DNA from 4 places in the Anaerosporomusa subterranea genome. Region 1 is predicted to be linked to each of the others. Evidence: riboswitches for the same ligand, from Rfam matches in the RefSeq annotation. Region 1 holds a riboswitch; each other region holds the start of a gene.

The links. A riboswitch is a leader RNA that binds a small molecule or an ion and turns the genes downstream of it on or off. The one in region 1 is predicted to bind cyclic di-GMP.
Region 2: it holds a riboswitch for cyclic di-GMP, as region 1 does, so the genes downstream of both, AXX12_RS02675 (hypothetical protein) here and AXX12_RS14255 (response regulator) in region 1, are expected to answer to the same signal.
Region 3: it holds a riboswitch for cyclic di-GMP, as region 1 does, so the genes downstream of both, AXX12_RS00145 (chemotaxis protein CheW) here and AXX12_RS14255 (response regulator) in region 1, are expected to answer to the same signal.
Region 4: it holds a riboswitch for cyclic di-GMP, as region 1 does, so the genes downstream of both, AXX12_RS00270 (methyl-accepting chemotaxis protein) here and AXX12_RS14255 (response regulator) in region 1, are expected to answer to the same signal.

The regions. Positions count from the first base shown of each region.
Region 1 covers NZ_LSGP01000023.1:56,031-59,843, forward strand. The annotation lists gene AXX12_RS14240 (MBL fold metallo-hydrolase) at 1-168, opposite strand, end outside; gene AXX12_RS14245 (pyridoxamine 5'-phosphate oxidase family protein) at 317-781, opposite strand; gene AXX12_RS14250 (chemotaxis protein CheX) at 985-1,449, opposite strand; gene AXX12_RS14255 (response regulator) at 1,449-2,309, opposite strand; cyclic di-GMP riboswitch class I at 2,379-2,463, opposite strand; gene nadC (carboxylating nicotinate-nucleotide diphosphorylase) at 2,567-3,397, opposite strand; gene nadB (L-aspartate oxidase) at 3,394-3,813, opposite strand, start outside.
Region 2 covers NZ_LSGP01000006.1:114,534-118,346, forward strand. The annotation lists gene AXX12_RS02670 (sensor domain-containing diguanylate cyclase) at 1-849, shown strand, start outside; cyclic di-GMP riboswitch class I at 1,071-1,158, shown strand; gene AXX12_RS02675 (hypothetical protein) at 1,319-2,383, shown strand; gene AXX12_RS02680 (GGDEF domain-containing protein) at 2,370-3,230, shown strand; gene AXX12_RS02685 (DUF2334 domain-containing protein) at 3,217-3,813, shown strand, end outside.
Region 3 covers NZ_LSGP01000001.1:32,917-36,729, reverse strand. The annotation lists gene AXX12_RS00150 (methyl-accepting chemotaxis protein) at 1-1,527, opposite strand, end outside; gene AXX12_RS00145 (chemotaxis protein CheW) at 1,590-2,030, opposite strand; cyclic di-GMP riboswitch class I at 2,147-2,229, opposite strand; gene AXX12_RS00140 (AsmA family protein) at 2,657-3,813, shown strand, end outside.
Region 4 covers NZ_LSGP01000001.1:63,300-67,112, forward strand. The annotation lists gene AXX12_RS00255 (GAF domain-containing protein) at 1-231, shown strand, start outside; gene AXX12_RS00260 (sigma-54-dependent transcriptional regulator) at 212-1,606, shown strand; gene AXX12_RS20075 (helix-turn-helix domain-containing protein) at 1,949-2,167, opposite strand; cyclic di-GMP riboswitch class I at 2,235-2,322, shown strand; gene AXX12_RS00270 (methyl-accepting chemotaxis protein) at 2,494-3,813, shown strand, end outside.

The DNA of each region.
Region 1 (3,813 bases):
AACCACCGCATCAAGTTCATTCAAATTTATATAGTTTTGCAGGCTTGCAATTACACCACTGCCGCAATCTAAAAGCACTTTTGTCGTATGATCTTCCACAAGATATCCTGACGTGGCCCCATTCCTTGGCGGATAGGCTCCAAAGCATCCCACGACAACAAGCTTCATTGAACACTCTCCATATGTCATAATTGTCTCAACCGACGGAAACATTCCTGTGAGATTGACAAATTGAATCCTGGGACATCCATAGGATGTGAAAAAAACAGCGCCAAAATACGTGGCACTGTTCTGATGAGTTTGAGGAGGAATAGGCCTATTTTCTGGCTTTTCCAGTAATGTGTTTACTATCTATTTTAAGGACCACTGTCTTATGATGGACACTATCAGCATACTCTTTTCCTTTTTCCATGTAGCTGCTAGAGTATTTTTCTACGAAAGCCATCAACGCTGCTAATTTCTCCTGATCATGCACTTCACTAACTTCTCCAAAAACAATAGCGCTTGCATACTCCATACTGAACTTATCTGGTAAAGTATTGGCTTTTCCCACAACGCAGAATGTTACTTTATTTCTTTTGCGGGTACAATTTAATTTATACCCCTCTTGAGCACAATGGAAGTATATATGACCACCTGTATAAACATAGCTTAACGGTACACCATAGGCATAATCGTCTTCGCCGTTAATCGATAACACACCATAAACGCCATTTAGCAAAATTTCGTCTGTTTCACTTCGCGTAAGTCCTCTATCATGGCGTCTCATTTCTTTGAACATTTACGTCCCCCCTTAAACTATCTATATTTATTTAGTTTCTCATTATAGCGTCATGTTGGCAATATTTATTTAACGTATCGAATACAGACACGCTTAAGGTACGCCCGTCGAATTCGCTGGGATGAAGCAACGCCGCCTGTCAAAATCGACAAGCGGCGTTGCTTCTACTACTCTATTCAGCTTACTTACACAGCGCATTAACGTCAGGAATTTAGCGATATATTTACTTCCAAGGGTATCTCATCAACAAGAACTTCAACAATTATCCTTCGCATATTACCTGATGTACTGGTATAGCTGTCCCCCACAATGAGAGTAGGCGGCGAAATATCAATTTTTGCCCCTTGTGCTTCAAATAATATAGCTGCGTTTGCTGCCAGCATATTACCCATCTCGGAAATCGCCGATTCTGCCATCGCGTCAAAGTCTGGAACCGGCATCCCCATCATCATTTTACTTGCAATCTTTTTGGCTGATTCCTCAGTCATATTATATACGATAGTGCCGCGAAGCTGATGCGTAAGGCCCACAATTACCATGACTCCATTGCTTGCAATCTTATTGCCATCAGCTACACTCATCCGGCCACGCGTGACGTTTTGGAATCCTAGTTGCGGCATAACATTCAAGATTGCATCAAAGAACGGAGCAATACTTTTTACATCCATTAGACAATCTCCTTCTTAAAGCCAACGCTCAGGCGGGCTTTTCCGAAAGGAGTATCAACTTGCCACGCATGAATCTCTAGATTAGGGCTGGCTATTGAGAATTTCTCACCGGTAAAAATCGCTGGTGGTGAAACACGCAGAAAAGCCCCTCGGAATTCTCTGTTCAGCTTTGATGATGCATTTCCGGCTACAATATTGGCTAACTCCGCAATTACATCATTAATCTGATCAGAGTCCTTAGGCTCTTGCTTAAGCAATCTTGTGGCTATACATTTAGCGGTCTCAACAGATAAGTCCAAAACCATTCTGCCACTATACTGTCCAGTTATCCCCACAAGAATTGAAATACCACTAGAATACAGTCTTGTATCATCAACAGTTGATTGAGCAGTTACATCTGTTATGAATCTCTTCATGAAATTAGAAAAAGAGGCAATGAATTCGGCAGGGTAGCAACTTTTGAAATCATGATCCACCACGTCGGCGTCACACACACTTCTTAAAACGCTCATTAACACCTCTGGTTCAAATGGCTTTTGGAGAAACTTTGCAGCTCCCTTACACTTTGCCAATTTTTCCAAATCATCATCTTTCATGCTGGATACTATAACAACTTTGGCATCCGGCTCCTGCTTAATAAGCCGCCGCGTAACTTCCAGACCGTCCATTTCCGGCATAGCAATATCCATTGTAATAACGTCAGGCATATGCGTCCGATAACCTTCGAGAGCGGACCGGAAGCCATCCGCAAAACCGACAATCTCAAACCAGTGCGAATCTAGTGAATCAGCCAGCAGTTGACGACTAAACGGAGAATCATCCACTATTAGTACTCGTATTTTTTCACTTGGTTCCCGCATAAGATCCACCCTTCAGCCCTTAATGTGATTTGAAAATAAAAAAGTGAGATGCCAGTCTCACTTTTCACAAGTTGCAACCTGGCAATCATTGGCTTACGCCCTTAGACCCATGGCTTTGCGTCGCTACCTTTCGGTAGGTTTGCCAGATATATGGTATTTTAAAATTTTATACTGTTATATCTTTTTTCGTCAACCTAATAAAGAAAAATAGGACTTAATGCTCAAGACTTAAGCCCTAGAATGATACATAAATTGTTTTATTCTAGCCTCATGCTAATATCTGCCGCTTTGGCCGAGTGAGTGAGTGCACCGCTTGAAATAATATTGACTCCTCTTGACGCCAATCCAGCTATTTTTTCCCCTGTTATATTGCCAGACACCTCTACCAATGCTTGATGATTAATTACCCGTACAGCCTCTTCTATCATCGGCAAAGACATATTATCCAGCATAATCACATCGACACCTGCTGTCAACGCATCATGCACTTGCTGCATTTCTTCAACTTCAACCTCAATTTTTATAAACGGCGATATATGATCACGCACCTTCTGTACAGCTGTCAAAATGCCGCCGGCGGCCTTAATATGATTATCTTTAATTAAAACCATTGAATCTAAACCGTAACGGTGATTCTTGCCCCCGCCCACCGTAACAGCGTATTTCTCAAGCATACGCAGACCGGGTGTCGTTTTACGAGTATCGACAATGATCGTGCCAGAACCTCCACATGCCTCTACATAACGATTGGTTTCATTGGCGATACCAGTTAAGCGTTGCAGAAAATTTAGAGCCACCCTTTCCCCTGCCAGTAATGATCGAGTTGGTCCTTGTATGTGAGCAAACTTTTGACCACTTTGAACCCGGTCACCGTCGACATAGTAAAGAGTTACCTTCACGTTCTCATCCAGTAATGAAAATACCCGTGTGAAAACCTCCAACCCAGCTAAGACCATATCTCGTTTGGCGATAAGATAGCCCTTAGACTCATGATTCCCGGAAAAGATCGCTTCACTGGTGATATCACCTTGTCCGATATCTTCAATTAAAGCTTGGCGTAATAATTGATCTAAGACCAGCTTGTTCATGCTATAACAGCCTTCCTTCCCCATTGCTGCAAGATGTGTTTTCTAAAAGTTTCATCATTCTTACCGGGAAAATCCGAGCGGTAGTGGGCTCCTCGGCTTTCCGTCCTCAGTAGCGCCGCTTCCACCAGTAACCCCGCTAATTGATAGGTATTGTAGACATGATAGCTATGATCAACCGGACTAACCTGATGATTTGTCTCACCAACACTTAGCCACTTTAGCATAGCTTCCAGCTCTTCTCCCCGGCGTACGACCCCTGCAACACCATCCAACTTGGTTCTCAAAGCATTTAGATCTGTATAGCTACCGGTTGCTGCAGTGACACCAGCAGACAACTCAGAGGGTTCTCGTTTTGCACTATATGTTTCATTAATATATGTGGCAATCCTACGTCCGAATACTATGCCTTCAAGCAG
Region 2 (3,813 bases), on a different contig from region 1:
GTGCCTATACCAATGCTGTTAGTGACCAAAGACGAACTGCAAGTGGTGCGCTTAAACCAAGCCGCCGCTAAATTTTTGGATATTACGGACGGAGCAGATCCGATAAAGCTGCTAACTGACATCTTTGACACTGAGCATGAAGAGTATATTGCCTGGGTGCATTGTCTACAGGGAAATGACATCCCTGAGACGGAATTATCGATGCAACGGCGAGAGCAGCAGCTGACTGTCATTGTCTATGCTGCACAGATAGATTTTGCCGGAACGCCGCATCTGCTGCTCAGTTTAATAGATAGTACTGAGAAATACAGCCGGATCAAACTGTTGGAACAGCTTGCCGCCAGGGATGATATGACCGGATTATTAAATCGCCGTGCATTCCGGGAAAGCTTGGAATCAACATTGCTAAAATCGAAGGAAGAAGAAAGCGAGTTTCTTCTAGCCTTTATGGACTTGGACGATTTGAAAAAGGTCAACGATACCTATGGCCACCGGGAAGGAGATTGGTATATCAAGACGTTCACATCTCTTCTCCGCAAGGCGTTGCGTAAAACCGACATTGCCGGCAGGGTCGGCGGCGATGAATTTGCCGTAATCTTCACCCAATGCTCGCGACATTATGCCGAACAGACGATTTGGCGCCTTCAGCAGCAAGTGGAAACCATTGCCTCATCGTTAGATAAACCTTTCATCATGGGCGTGAGTATCGGCTTGATCGCGATAGAGAGCTGGATGGAAACTGATGCTGACAGCTTATTGAGCATAGCGGATGATGCCATGTATAAGCAGAAATCTCGCCACTGTCGACAAAAAGTACGCAGCATTGACAAAATCAGGTGGGGTCGGTAGCGAAGCCAAAATCGGCCTGCTCAACAAAATCCCGTGGAGGCAAACAAATAAATCAGCGAACGACTTTTAATATTGGGCAGTGGGGAAAAATCCGGATTGTATTATATTATCAAATTAGAGGGATTCTCTTTTACTATGAAGAATCTTATCGCAAAAGTTTATCTTATTCATCCTAAAATTTCAAAATAATTGTATAATATACATGCTAAAAAGTATAACAAGATATACATTGGCAAACCTTTTGAAAAGAAGGGACGCAAAGCCGTGGGTCTAAGGACGATTTAAGTCTATGATTGCCTGGTTGCATTTAAAGTGTATTATAAATGCAACCAGGCAATTTTTTATGGAAAAGATACTATTTATGGCGATAAAACTGTTAAAACGAATAGTAGAATTAAATCTGCAGAAATAGCAAAAGGGAGGGAATCTTACGCAAAAGAAGACATTATTCTTCCTTACTCTGGTAGTTATGATTAGTATACACTTTATATTTTCCCCCAAAGCGACGAATACAGAACTAACCGCTGTCAAAACAGTAACTCCGGCAGAAAGCCAGGGACTCCACTTTCTTCAGACAAAAATGCAAACCTCCCAGGGATTAATCTATTATTCGGTCGAAGATAAATCGCCTGCGTCTTATAGTGTGTTGGAATCCACGGGCCAGGCAATGGAGTATGCTGCTTTAATTGGCAATAAAAAGCTATTTGATGATTATGCCGGGCTTGCAGACAAGTATTTTAAAGACCCGTCAGGTTATTATTATTGGAAAATCGATGTTACTACAAAAAAAGGCGACGCTTCGTCTGCCTTTGTCGATGATTTACGATTGGTTAAAGCCTATTTTATTGCCAACGAAAAAAAACTTGGCAACTATAATAAACAACTCGAAAAAGTCTCTGAAACAATTTTTCAATTTGACATTGATACAGATGGCTTTCCTTGTGAGTATTATGATGGTAATGCAAAGCAAAAAGCGACTGTAGTTCCGCTATTTTACTTAGATGTCGATACCTTGCGAAAGTTAAGTCAGTTTAACGGCAAGTGGTTAGTCCCTTATCAACATGCCAAAGATATCCTGCTCAGTATGCCGGAGAATAAGCATGGCTTTTATCCGATCAAATTCAAAATACATACTAAGCAGTACGTTTGGGGTTCTTCCATCAACATGGTCGAGAATTTATACACTGCAATTGATGCTTATAACGCAGGCCGAGATACCCGTGCTTTGGTGACCTTTCTGAAGAATCAGGTAACGCAGGGAAAGGTTTTTAATCATTATTATTTAAACGGAACACCGGTTGATCAAAACGAATCCACAGCAGTCTATGCGCTGGCGGCACGATTCCTGGCGCTTAACAACGAAAATGAGGCCGCTAAAGCATGTTATCGCCGCACCTTAGAATTTCAAATTAGTGACAAAGAGTTTTTTCAGGGCGGGTTTGGTGAAAGCACGACCGGATTAGTCTATGCTTTTGATCAACTAGAGGCGCTACTAATGTTGAGGATGGTGGAAGCAGCAGATGTTAGCCAGTGATACGTATTTACGCCAAGATAGAATCTACTTTAATTTAATTATGGTCTTTGTGTTGGCAGTCGCAGCCGTTGCCTTACTTTATGCACCAAGTATTGGCTCTTTAACTCTGTTTGTTTTGGTCGCCGCCATGATCTTCAATATGATTTTAACGTATAATCTCGGTTTGCAGCGAGGCCTGATAGCAGCAATTGTATTAACGTTTATCTATGGCAGCTATATTATTTATGAAATAATGATTCATAGAATTGCTGAAGTTAACTTTGCCTATATTGTCTGGTTATTTATTTACCCGCTAAGCAGCTTATTATCAGGTCAATTAACGTTGACCGTATCAACTTACAAACGCGAACTAGAAAATAAAAGAAGCCTGGAAAAGCTGGTGACTCTTGATGCTGCCACAGGCTTTTACAACAATCAGGGATTTTTCAGGAAATTAGACGAAGAATTTTTGCGGGCTAAACGATACAAAACATATTTCTCGATTTTACTGATAAAAATATCCAATTTTGACGAATTGCAAATTATTTATGGAGAAATTGATTCCGTAAAGATTCTACAAGCAGTAGCAACGAAAATAACTGCTCAGACCCGTATTTCAGATATCAAATCCTTAATCGAAGAAAATATGCTTAGTATTGTGCTAACCGAAACGAATGAAGAGGGAGCTAAAGTTGTCATTGAGAAACTACACCAGGCGTTAGATACCATTGCAACCGAGATCAAAGGCGTCAAAAAAGTAATCAGAATTAAACCGAGCATCGGAATTGCCAGTATTAGAGAAAGTGACACAGATGTTTTGGAGATATACGACAGAGCCAAAGGAGAACTTAAGTATGACAGAGGTTAGTAAGAAAGCAATTGTGCTTTTCTTACTTGTCGCACTTACCACAGCTTGCTTCCTGCCAATGTCCGTCCACGCCAATGAAAAAGTAAAGACCTATATTATTTATGACAGTCCGACGAGATATGGCGATGATTTTCCACTTGTTACCTCATTGATAGAATATCTGGGACATTTCGACTTAACCTGTCAGGCGATAACGCTTGACGCATGGCGTCCGGGTGTGTTACATAATGCTGACTTGGTTATTTTTGTTGGTCTAAACGAGGCCACTCTCCCGCAGCAATTACTGCAAGAAATGGCGCAAGCCAAGCGAGTGATTTGGTTTGAAAAAAATATCGAACAAATGGCAGCATACTTAAAATGGCAAGACTTCAAACTCGAAGGAACTGTTAATGGCTGGTCAACGATTCATTATCAAAAAGATCTGCTCATCAAAGACTGGATGAATATTGTAATCGCTCACCCTGGAAAAAATGCCCGGGTTTTTGCCACAGTGCAAAATATAAATGATAGTAAACCACTGGCGTGGCAGCGTGATAACATTTATTTTTGCGGCTATTTAGAGGTTAATGGGCAAAGTTTTATG
Region 3 (3,813 bases), on a different contig from region 1:
GAGCAAATTAGTTTGTCCGGCGATACCGGAGATAGCATCTACAATCTGACCAATTTCCTTGGAGCGTTCGCCCAATTCAGCGACTACTTTGGCGGACGTATTAACAGTCTGTTCGATTTGTGTCATTTGACTAATCGCTTTATTCACCGACTTGCTGCCGTCGTTAGCCTTAGCAGCAGCCTGCGCCGATTGTGCGGCTACACCGTTGGTAGTGGCCGCAACCTCTTGGATACTGGCTGATATCTGTTCAACCACGGCAGAGGTGTCGTTAGCCGCGGCTAGCTGTTCTGCTGCACCAGTCGCCACATCGGTAATCGATGCCGCAACCTGGTTAGCGGCCTGGGCAGATTGGTCGGCACTGGCTGTCAGCTGTTCACTCGAAGCAGCCAGTTGCTCGGATTGGGAATGTACTTTTGCAACAAGCTCACGCAAATTTATCCGCATCTGCCGGAAACCTTGCGCCAGTTGGCCGACTTCATCTTCTGAAGAAACCTTTGCCTCACGCTCCCGCAGGTCGCCTTGGGCCAAAAGCAGGCATTCATCCCGTATCAGCGCAATCGGTTTGGTGAACTGTTTGGCTATGAATACGATAGATACTGCAACAATGAGTAAACAGATTAGCGAAATGATCAGCACTGTTCGCGCCAGGGCATCCGTGTCCTGAGTGGCTTCCGTTTCAGGTGCTGATACCCCCATTACCCAGCGTTGACCGCCTGGGAGATCGATTGGCGTGTATACCCCGTATCTAGCCACACCGTCCACAAAGCTGTATACTCCATGTGTTTGTTGCCCAGACTGGGCTGCTTTGGTAAACAGAGCAATCAGACGGTCGTCGAGTTCGTTCTGTTGCAGCTTAATTTCAGCATTGATCTTCTTTTCGGCAAGATTCAGCTTTCCAATGATTCCAGGATTCTTCGGGTGGGCAATAATCGTCCCTGAATCATCGGAGATTTGACCGTAGCCGGTATCCAAGAATTTTAGATCTTTAATTAGATCGGTCATTTTTTCAAGGGAATACGTCCCCCCTGTTATCGCGATGAGTTGTCCGTTGTTCATGACCGGCACAGCCAGAAAGAAGGACATCTTGCCGGTCGCCCTTGAAGTCAGCGGCTCAGAGACATATGCTTTTTTCGTATCAAGCACTTTTTTGAAATACTCGCGGTCGCGGTATTGGCCTGTAGTGCCGTCGCCGCGAATCGCCGAGCCATCCGGCGAAATATATAAAACGGTTTCAAAACCAATCCTTTTCTGTATTTCAGCCATGGCTGCGCTAATCTGGGCCTTATCGGTTCCGGTCCGGAAAGTTTGCGTTTTGGCCATATCCTCCAATTGGATCATCAATTCTTGAATACTGCCTTTTATACGGTACCCATAGTCGGTTCCAATTGCCTCAGCTGTTTCACCAATGCTTTGATCTAAAGATTGCTTAGAAATATAATAGCTAACCCCTGATAGCACACTTAATACCACAAAAATAAGTGGCAACAACCATAGTAGCAATCGAGTTTGAACGCTTTTTATGTTCATGCTATAAACTCCTTTATAATAACCTTTGACAGCCGGATTTCGACATTCGGTGGTCGCTTGCGCTACGCTGCCCCGATCGCCCTAATCTCATCCGCCCTTAGCAAATTGCCTAAATCAAGCAAAATTAATAACCGATTAGCATCTTTACCGATTCCTCTCACACACTCATTTACGGCAGTCATCGCAGGTACAGCTTCAATCTGTTCGCCAGATAGCCGCAGTACTTCCGTAACCTCAGTCACGATAATGCCAATATCTTGGCCTGCAACCTCAATGATAATTGCCCGCTTGTCTTTTCCAGTGTCTGCACTTAGGCCAAATCGTTTTGCCAACTCAATTACAGGTATGACCTTACCGCGAAGGCTGATGATCCCTTCCATAAACTCTGGCGTATTAGGAAGCTTTGTCGCATTTCGATATTGAATAATCTCTCTAACTTGAGATATCTCAATACCATATTCCTCATTTCCTAGACGAAATACAACCAGTTGTTCCTCACTCATCGCATCCACTCTTTCACCAATTATTTACATTATTACAACCTAAATGCCGATATTTCACCTCTTTTCACTTCACAAAATAAAATAGGACCATGCCAATGCCTGGTCCTATCATCCGCAATGGCAGCCTGGCAATCATAGGGAACCCCTTAGACCCATAGCTTTGCGTCCTTACCTTTCGATAAGTTTGCCAAATATATTCTTTTTTTCAGTATTTTACAATACTATAATTATTACACATTGTCATATTTTAGTCAAGAAAACCGAGACTTGGCATTTAGTGCAAAGGGCAAGCTTCTGCAAGTTGTCAAGTGTTTGCAGGAGTTTGCTTGCTAGCGAGCACGAAAGATAAAAAGGAGTTGATTCAGGTGGAGTTTTGACTCCATCTAAATCTTAGTCACACTTGTGAGTGAGGCTCGGAATCTACGTTTTTGCGAAACCGAAGGTTCCCTTTAGGGGCTTGAACTACAGACTGTAAGGCCCGACCTTAAGAAGGTGGAGTCTACAGGCTGTGCGAAGGATAGAACTTGCCTAACCTTGCTGTTAGTCTATTAAGCAGGGAGGTAACGATTGTTTGTCGAATTAAATACTATATAACCTGACGTTTGTGAGTTTGGAGGCTGAGAGTTTTGAAGGAATGGCTAGTAAAATATAAGAAAAATATTATCATCGCATTAATCCCGCTAATTGTCCTAGGCGGCTTGTGGCAAGTCGTTTCAGGCAAGGTGGCTAAGGCGCTTCAAGACAGCCTGGTTGCCAGCGTGGGACAGAAGCTCAACGGACGACTACAGGTAGGGTCGATTGACCTATCGTTACTGAGCTGGGTAAGGATTCGCAATGTAGCGGTCTATGACAAGCAGGACAATCTTGTCGCAAAAAGCCCAAATATCGAAATCAAATACAAATTTTCAGATTTGACGAAGGGCAATCTGGGTATGTCGAGCATTGAAGTGGTCGCTATCCAGGGCGCAGAAATTTGGCTCAAGACGGAAAAAGAGCGTTGGAATTGGGAAGGCCTGGTGAAGGACGATAAGACCGCGACAGATTTTCGTGGCAAAGTTGAAGTCGGCGAAGGAACCGTTCATATTGGCAATAATCAGATTACACAAACCATCGAAGGCGTCAACGGTACACTCGATTTCATTACATATCCCGCTGGCTTGGGTATTGATCTCAAAGGGCGAGTCAGCCAAGCCACACTAGGCATAGTTGGCAACTGGGGAGAAAGCAATGCTAGTGAACTTACGCTCCGGACGGATGGGTTTGATGTGGCCAAACTGAGCGGGTTACTTCCTGCTACACAAGAGATCCGTTTAGAGAAGGGACTATTAAAGAAGCTACAAGTGGTAGCAAAACGTGATGATAAGAGTATAGTACACTACCAAGCCGAGGGGGAATTCTCCGCCTTAACGGTTGCAGGCAAGGTCAATATTCGTGACGGGCAGGGAAAATTCAGCGCTGATGAAAATGGATTACACTTTCGGGATTTGGCTCTAATGATCTCTGGTCAACGAACAGAGGGCAAAGGCAGTATTCTACTTAAAGACAACAAACAATCGCTCGACTTTGCGTTAACGCTACCTGATGTTGATCCTGCAGCATTTTTCACCGGTTTAGCCGTACAGCGGCCTCTTTTTGTCACCGTGAACATCACGGGCCCATTAATCAAGCCGTTAATATCCGGAAGTTTCAAAATTCCCCAAGTCACGATTAGCGATATGTCTGTAAGCGAGATTAGCGGGAATATGCGTTATGACGAAGGGCGTCTTAGCTTACAACAAGTACA
Region 4 (3,813 bases), on a different contig from region 1:
AATGGCAGCGGTATTAATCCGCAAGACCTCGATAGACTGTTTGATCCGTTCTTTTCTACCAAGAGCAATGCGGAGAACATGGGATTAGGCTTGCCAATTGTGCAGGCAATTGTAAGCAGTTGGAGCGGCAAAATCGATGTATTCAACAATGAGTACGGTGGAGCGATTTTTCGGCTAGAGTTCCCCGTTTATGCATGGAAAGGTGAGATCAATGCAAATCTTAGTGGTTGATGACGATAAAGTCAGTCGCTCTACTATTACAAGATTCTTAAGCCGCCTAAACCACTCTACAGTCGAGTGCGCCAACGCTGAGCAAGCTATTAGGGAGATTGCGGAGAAGACCTTCGATTTGGTGGTCTCAGATATAAGAATGCCCCGATTATCTGGTATTGACCTTATGCAGACCATCGCTGCGCTTCCAGGCTGCGGTCAGCTTGATGTGGTGCTTGTTACCGGGCATGGTACGCTGGAGTCAGCGATTGAGGCCATTCGTGCGGGCGCTATGGACTATCTGTTAAAGCCGGTTGACGCGAAGGATTTGGTGCGCATCCTAAAACAGGTGGAAGATAAGCGAAAGTGGCATGGCACGATAAATGCGAAGGACGGAACCGACGTTAGCAAGAATTTGCCTGATACCGTACACTATGATGGTCAGACCATGAAGCTGGGAGTTTTCTCGCAAGAGATGAAGGCTGTTTTAGAGCAAGCAAAGCTTTATCATCTCGATCGTTCGATCCCGGTCTTAATCCAAGGGGAAACCGGTACCGGCAAGGAGATCGTTGCCCGCATCATTCATTCCGGCGGCGATGAGGGAACGCAGCCCTTTATTGACATCAATTGTGCGGCAATTACGCCTAGTTTGTTTGAAAGTGAGATTTTTGGCTATGAAAGCGGATCGTTCACCGGCGGATCGGCTGCAGGGCATAAAGGCAAGTTTGATCTGGCTGAGGGAGGAACGCTGTTTTTAGATGAAGTGGCTGAGATACCGATTGAACTGCAGGGCAAGCTGCTGCGAGTGCTTGAACAGAAAACATTCTACCGAGTCGGTGGTGTAAGAAAGATTCGCACGAATGTGCGAATAATCTGTGCGACAAATATGGATTTAGAAGATGCCATTCACAAGGGGAACTTTCGGCAGGACTTATTCTACCGGCTGAGAGTCGGTCACATTGTTCTTCCGCCGCTTCGCAAGCGGCCTAACGCGATCGTACCGTTAGCGCTGACGTTTCTGCAAGAGTCTGCCAAGATGAGAGGAAAATGCTTCAAACGCATAGACGAAGATGCGGCTAAAATCCTAAGCACCTATGAGTGGCGGGGGAATGTTCGAGAACTAAAAAATATCATCGAATGGGTCGTCTTTATGTTTGATGATGAAGAACTCAAACCGAGCCACCTAACCCGCTTGACGCAGAGACCGGAGAAGATTCCGGCTAAGGCTAATCTTATCCAGACCACTGATGCGGGGTCTGTCTTAGATGACCACATTGAACAATTAGTTCAGCATGCGCTGCATATCAACGATGGCAACAAAGCGGCAGCGGCGCGATACCTCGGAATATCGCGCAGTTCGTTATATAGGATATTGGAACGAGCGGCCAAAGAGTAAGGTGTTTCACTTGAACGCATCATCTTGACACAATGTGTCAAAAAACGACATTGATGTGTGCGGCAGAAATGTCGAAATGTCTAAAATAGATCAACTATTTATTGGTGTATAGTAAATTCTAAAAGGAGTGCCTCAGTTGGCACGCCTTTTGCAAGTATATAGAGAAGTGGGGTCATCCTGAATGGTGAGGAAGGGTCTACTGGTTTCCTAGGTTATCATCGAATATGTTGTGCTAATAAAATCAAGCAAAAGCACGAAGGAGTTATTTGTCGGTTTAACGAATACTATAGTATTCGTTAAACCGACAAAGTTCCTCATAATAGGCATTTACATAAGAAAAGGCTAGCGTTCTTGCTCTAGATACTCCATTAGCCGCACGAGGGAGATGCCAAGCTCTCCGCAGATTTTGCCGATTGTCCGTAAAGACGGACTTTTTAGGCCCCTTTCCAATTGGCTGATGTAAGTGCGGTGAAGTCCAGTATTGAGAGCAAAGTTTTCTTGGCTGATGCCTTTGGCCGTTCTTAATTTTTTTAGTATCAGACCGAATTTTTTGTCTATCATATATCCAATTATATGCCAGGTAACACTATTGTTATACAGACTATAGTATTCAGAAGAAAATAGATGCATTTTCATATGGCAAACTTGTTGAAAGATAAGGACGCAAAGCAATGGGTCTAAGGACGAATTAACGTCTATGATGCCAAGCCGCCAATTAGCATTAGCTAACTGTTTATGAGACTGGCTATTGCCGTCTTATTTTTTTATCAAATATGGTATCCAATAGGCGACCGAAAAAGGAGTGAAGAGGCAAGTGTCGGATTAGGTTGTGTAACACGTATAGGAAACAGCGAACATGCAATGAAAGTTTGAGGGGGAACACCGCAATGAAGATTAGTACAAAGATCTATGGTGGCTTTGGCATTATGCTGGCAATCATGCTGGTGATTGTGGGGGCATTCTATTTTCAATATCAAGCTATCGAAAAGGCAACGAATACTCTAACTAATTATCGTATGCCGCTAGGGGATAATACTAAATTGCTTGCTCTGGAGACAGCTCGTGAAGCGGCTGCAGTTCGGGGCTATTTGGCCACCGGCAACCCCCGGTTTAAACAGGATTTAGGTGAGGCGACGAAAGCGGCCGACGCTGCTCTCAACTACCTTAATAAAAATGCGCGAGTTAAAGAAGCACTAAAACCTGTTGCCGATGCTAGAAACAAATTTGTGCCTCACTTAATAAAGGTAGTTCAAATATATGATACGCAAGGGCAAACTGCAGCGGGGGCATATCTGTCCGCTGTTGCGCAAGACAATGATACTTTACTTGCGGAAATACACAAATACGTGCAAGAGCAGAACGAGTACATAGAAAAAGAGATTAAAGGTATTAACGAGCAGGAGAGCAAGATGACCGTAACCTTAGTTGTCATTTTGAGCATCGGCCTTTTAATTGGCGGCGTAAGCGCTGTATTCATCACCCGCCCGATCCTGGCTTCGATCAGGCAAGGTGTGTCATATGCAGAAGCAATGGCTCAAGGAATTTTTAACCAACATCATGAAATCAAGTCAAAAGATGAAATGGGACTCTTGCTGCAGAGTCTCAGCAATGCTTCTGACAACTTGCGTTCGTTAATTAAACAGGTATCCAATTCAGCAGAATTAGTAGCAGCATCCTCGGAAGAACTGACTGCCAGTGCTGAACAATCAGCTCAGGCAGCAAATCAGGTTGCAACTACGATTACTGATGTAGCCCAAGGCGCTGAGAAACAGGTACAGGCGGTCGATACAGCCGTTGCCGTTGTGGAGCAAATGTCGGCAGGTATCCAGCAAGTCGCTGCTAGTGCCAATGTGGTGACAGGTATGGCGGACAAGACTGCCGCAGCAGCCCAGCAAGGCGACAAAGCGGTAGAGGCTGCCGTGAGCCAGATGGGGAGTATCGAGAAGACGGTGTCCACTTCTGCGCAAGTAGTAACAAAGCTTGGCGAACGCTCGAAAGAAATCGGACAGATTGTTGACACCATCTCCGGGATTGCCGGACAAACTAACTTGCTGGCCTTGAATGCAGCTATTGAAGCGGCGCGTGCGGGCGAACAGGGCAGAGGCTTTGCCGTAGTTGCCGAGGAAGTGCGCAAACTGGCTGAACAGTCTCAGGAGGCGGCCAAGCAAATTGCCATTTTGATTTCGGAGATTCAATCGGAAACTGAT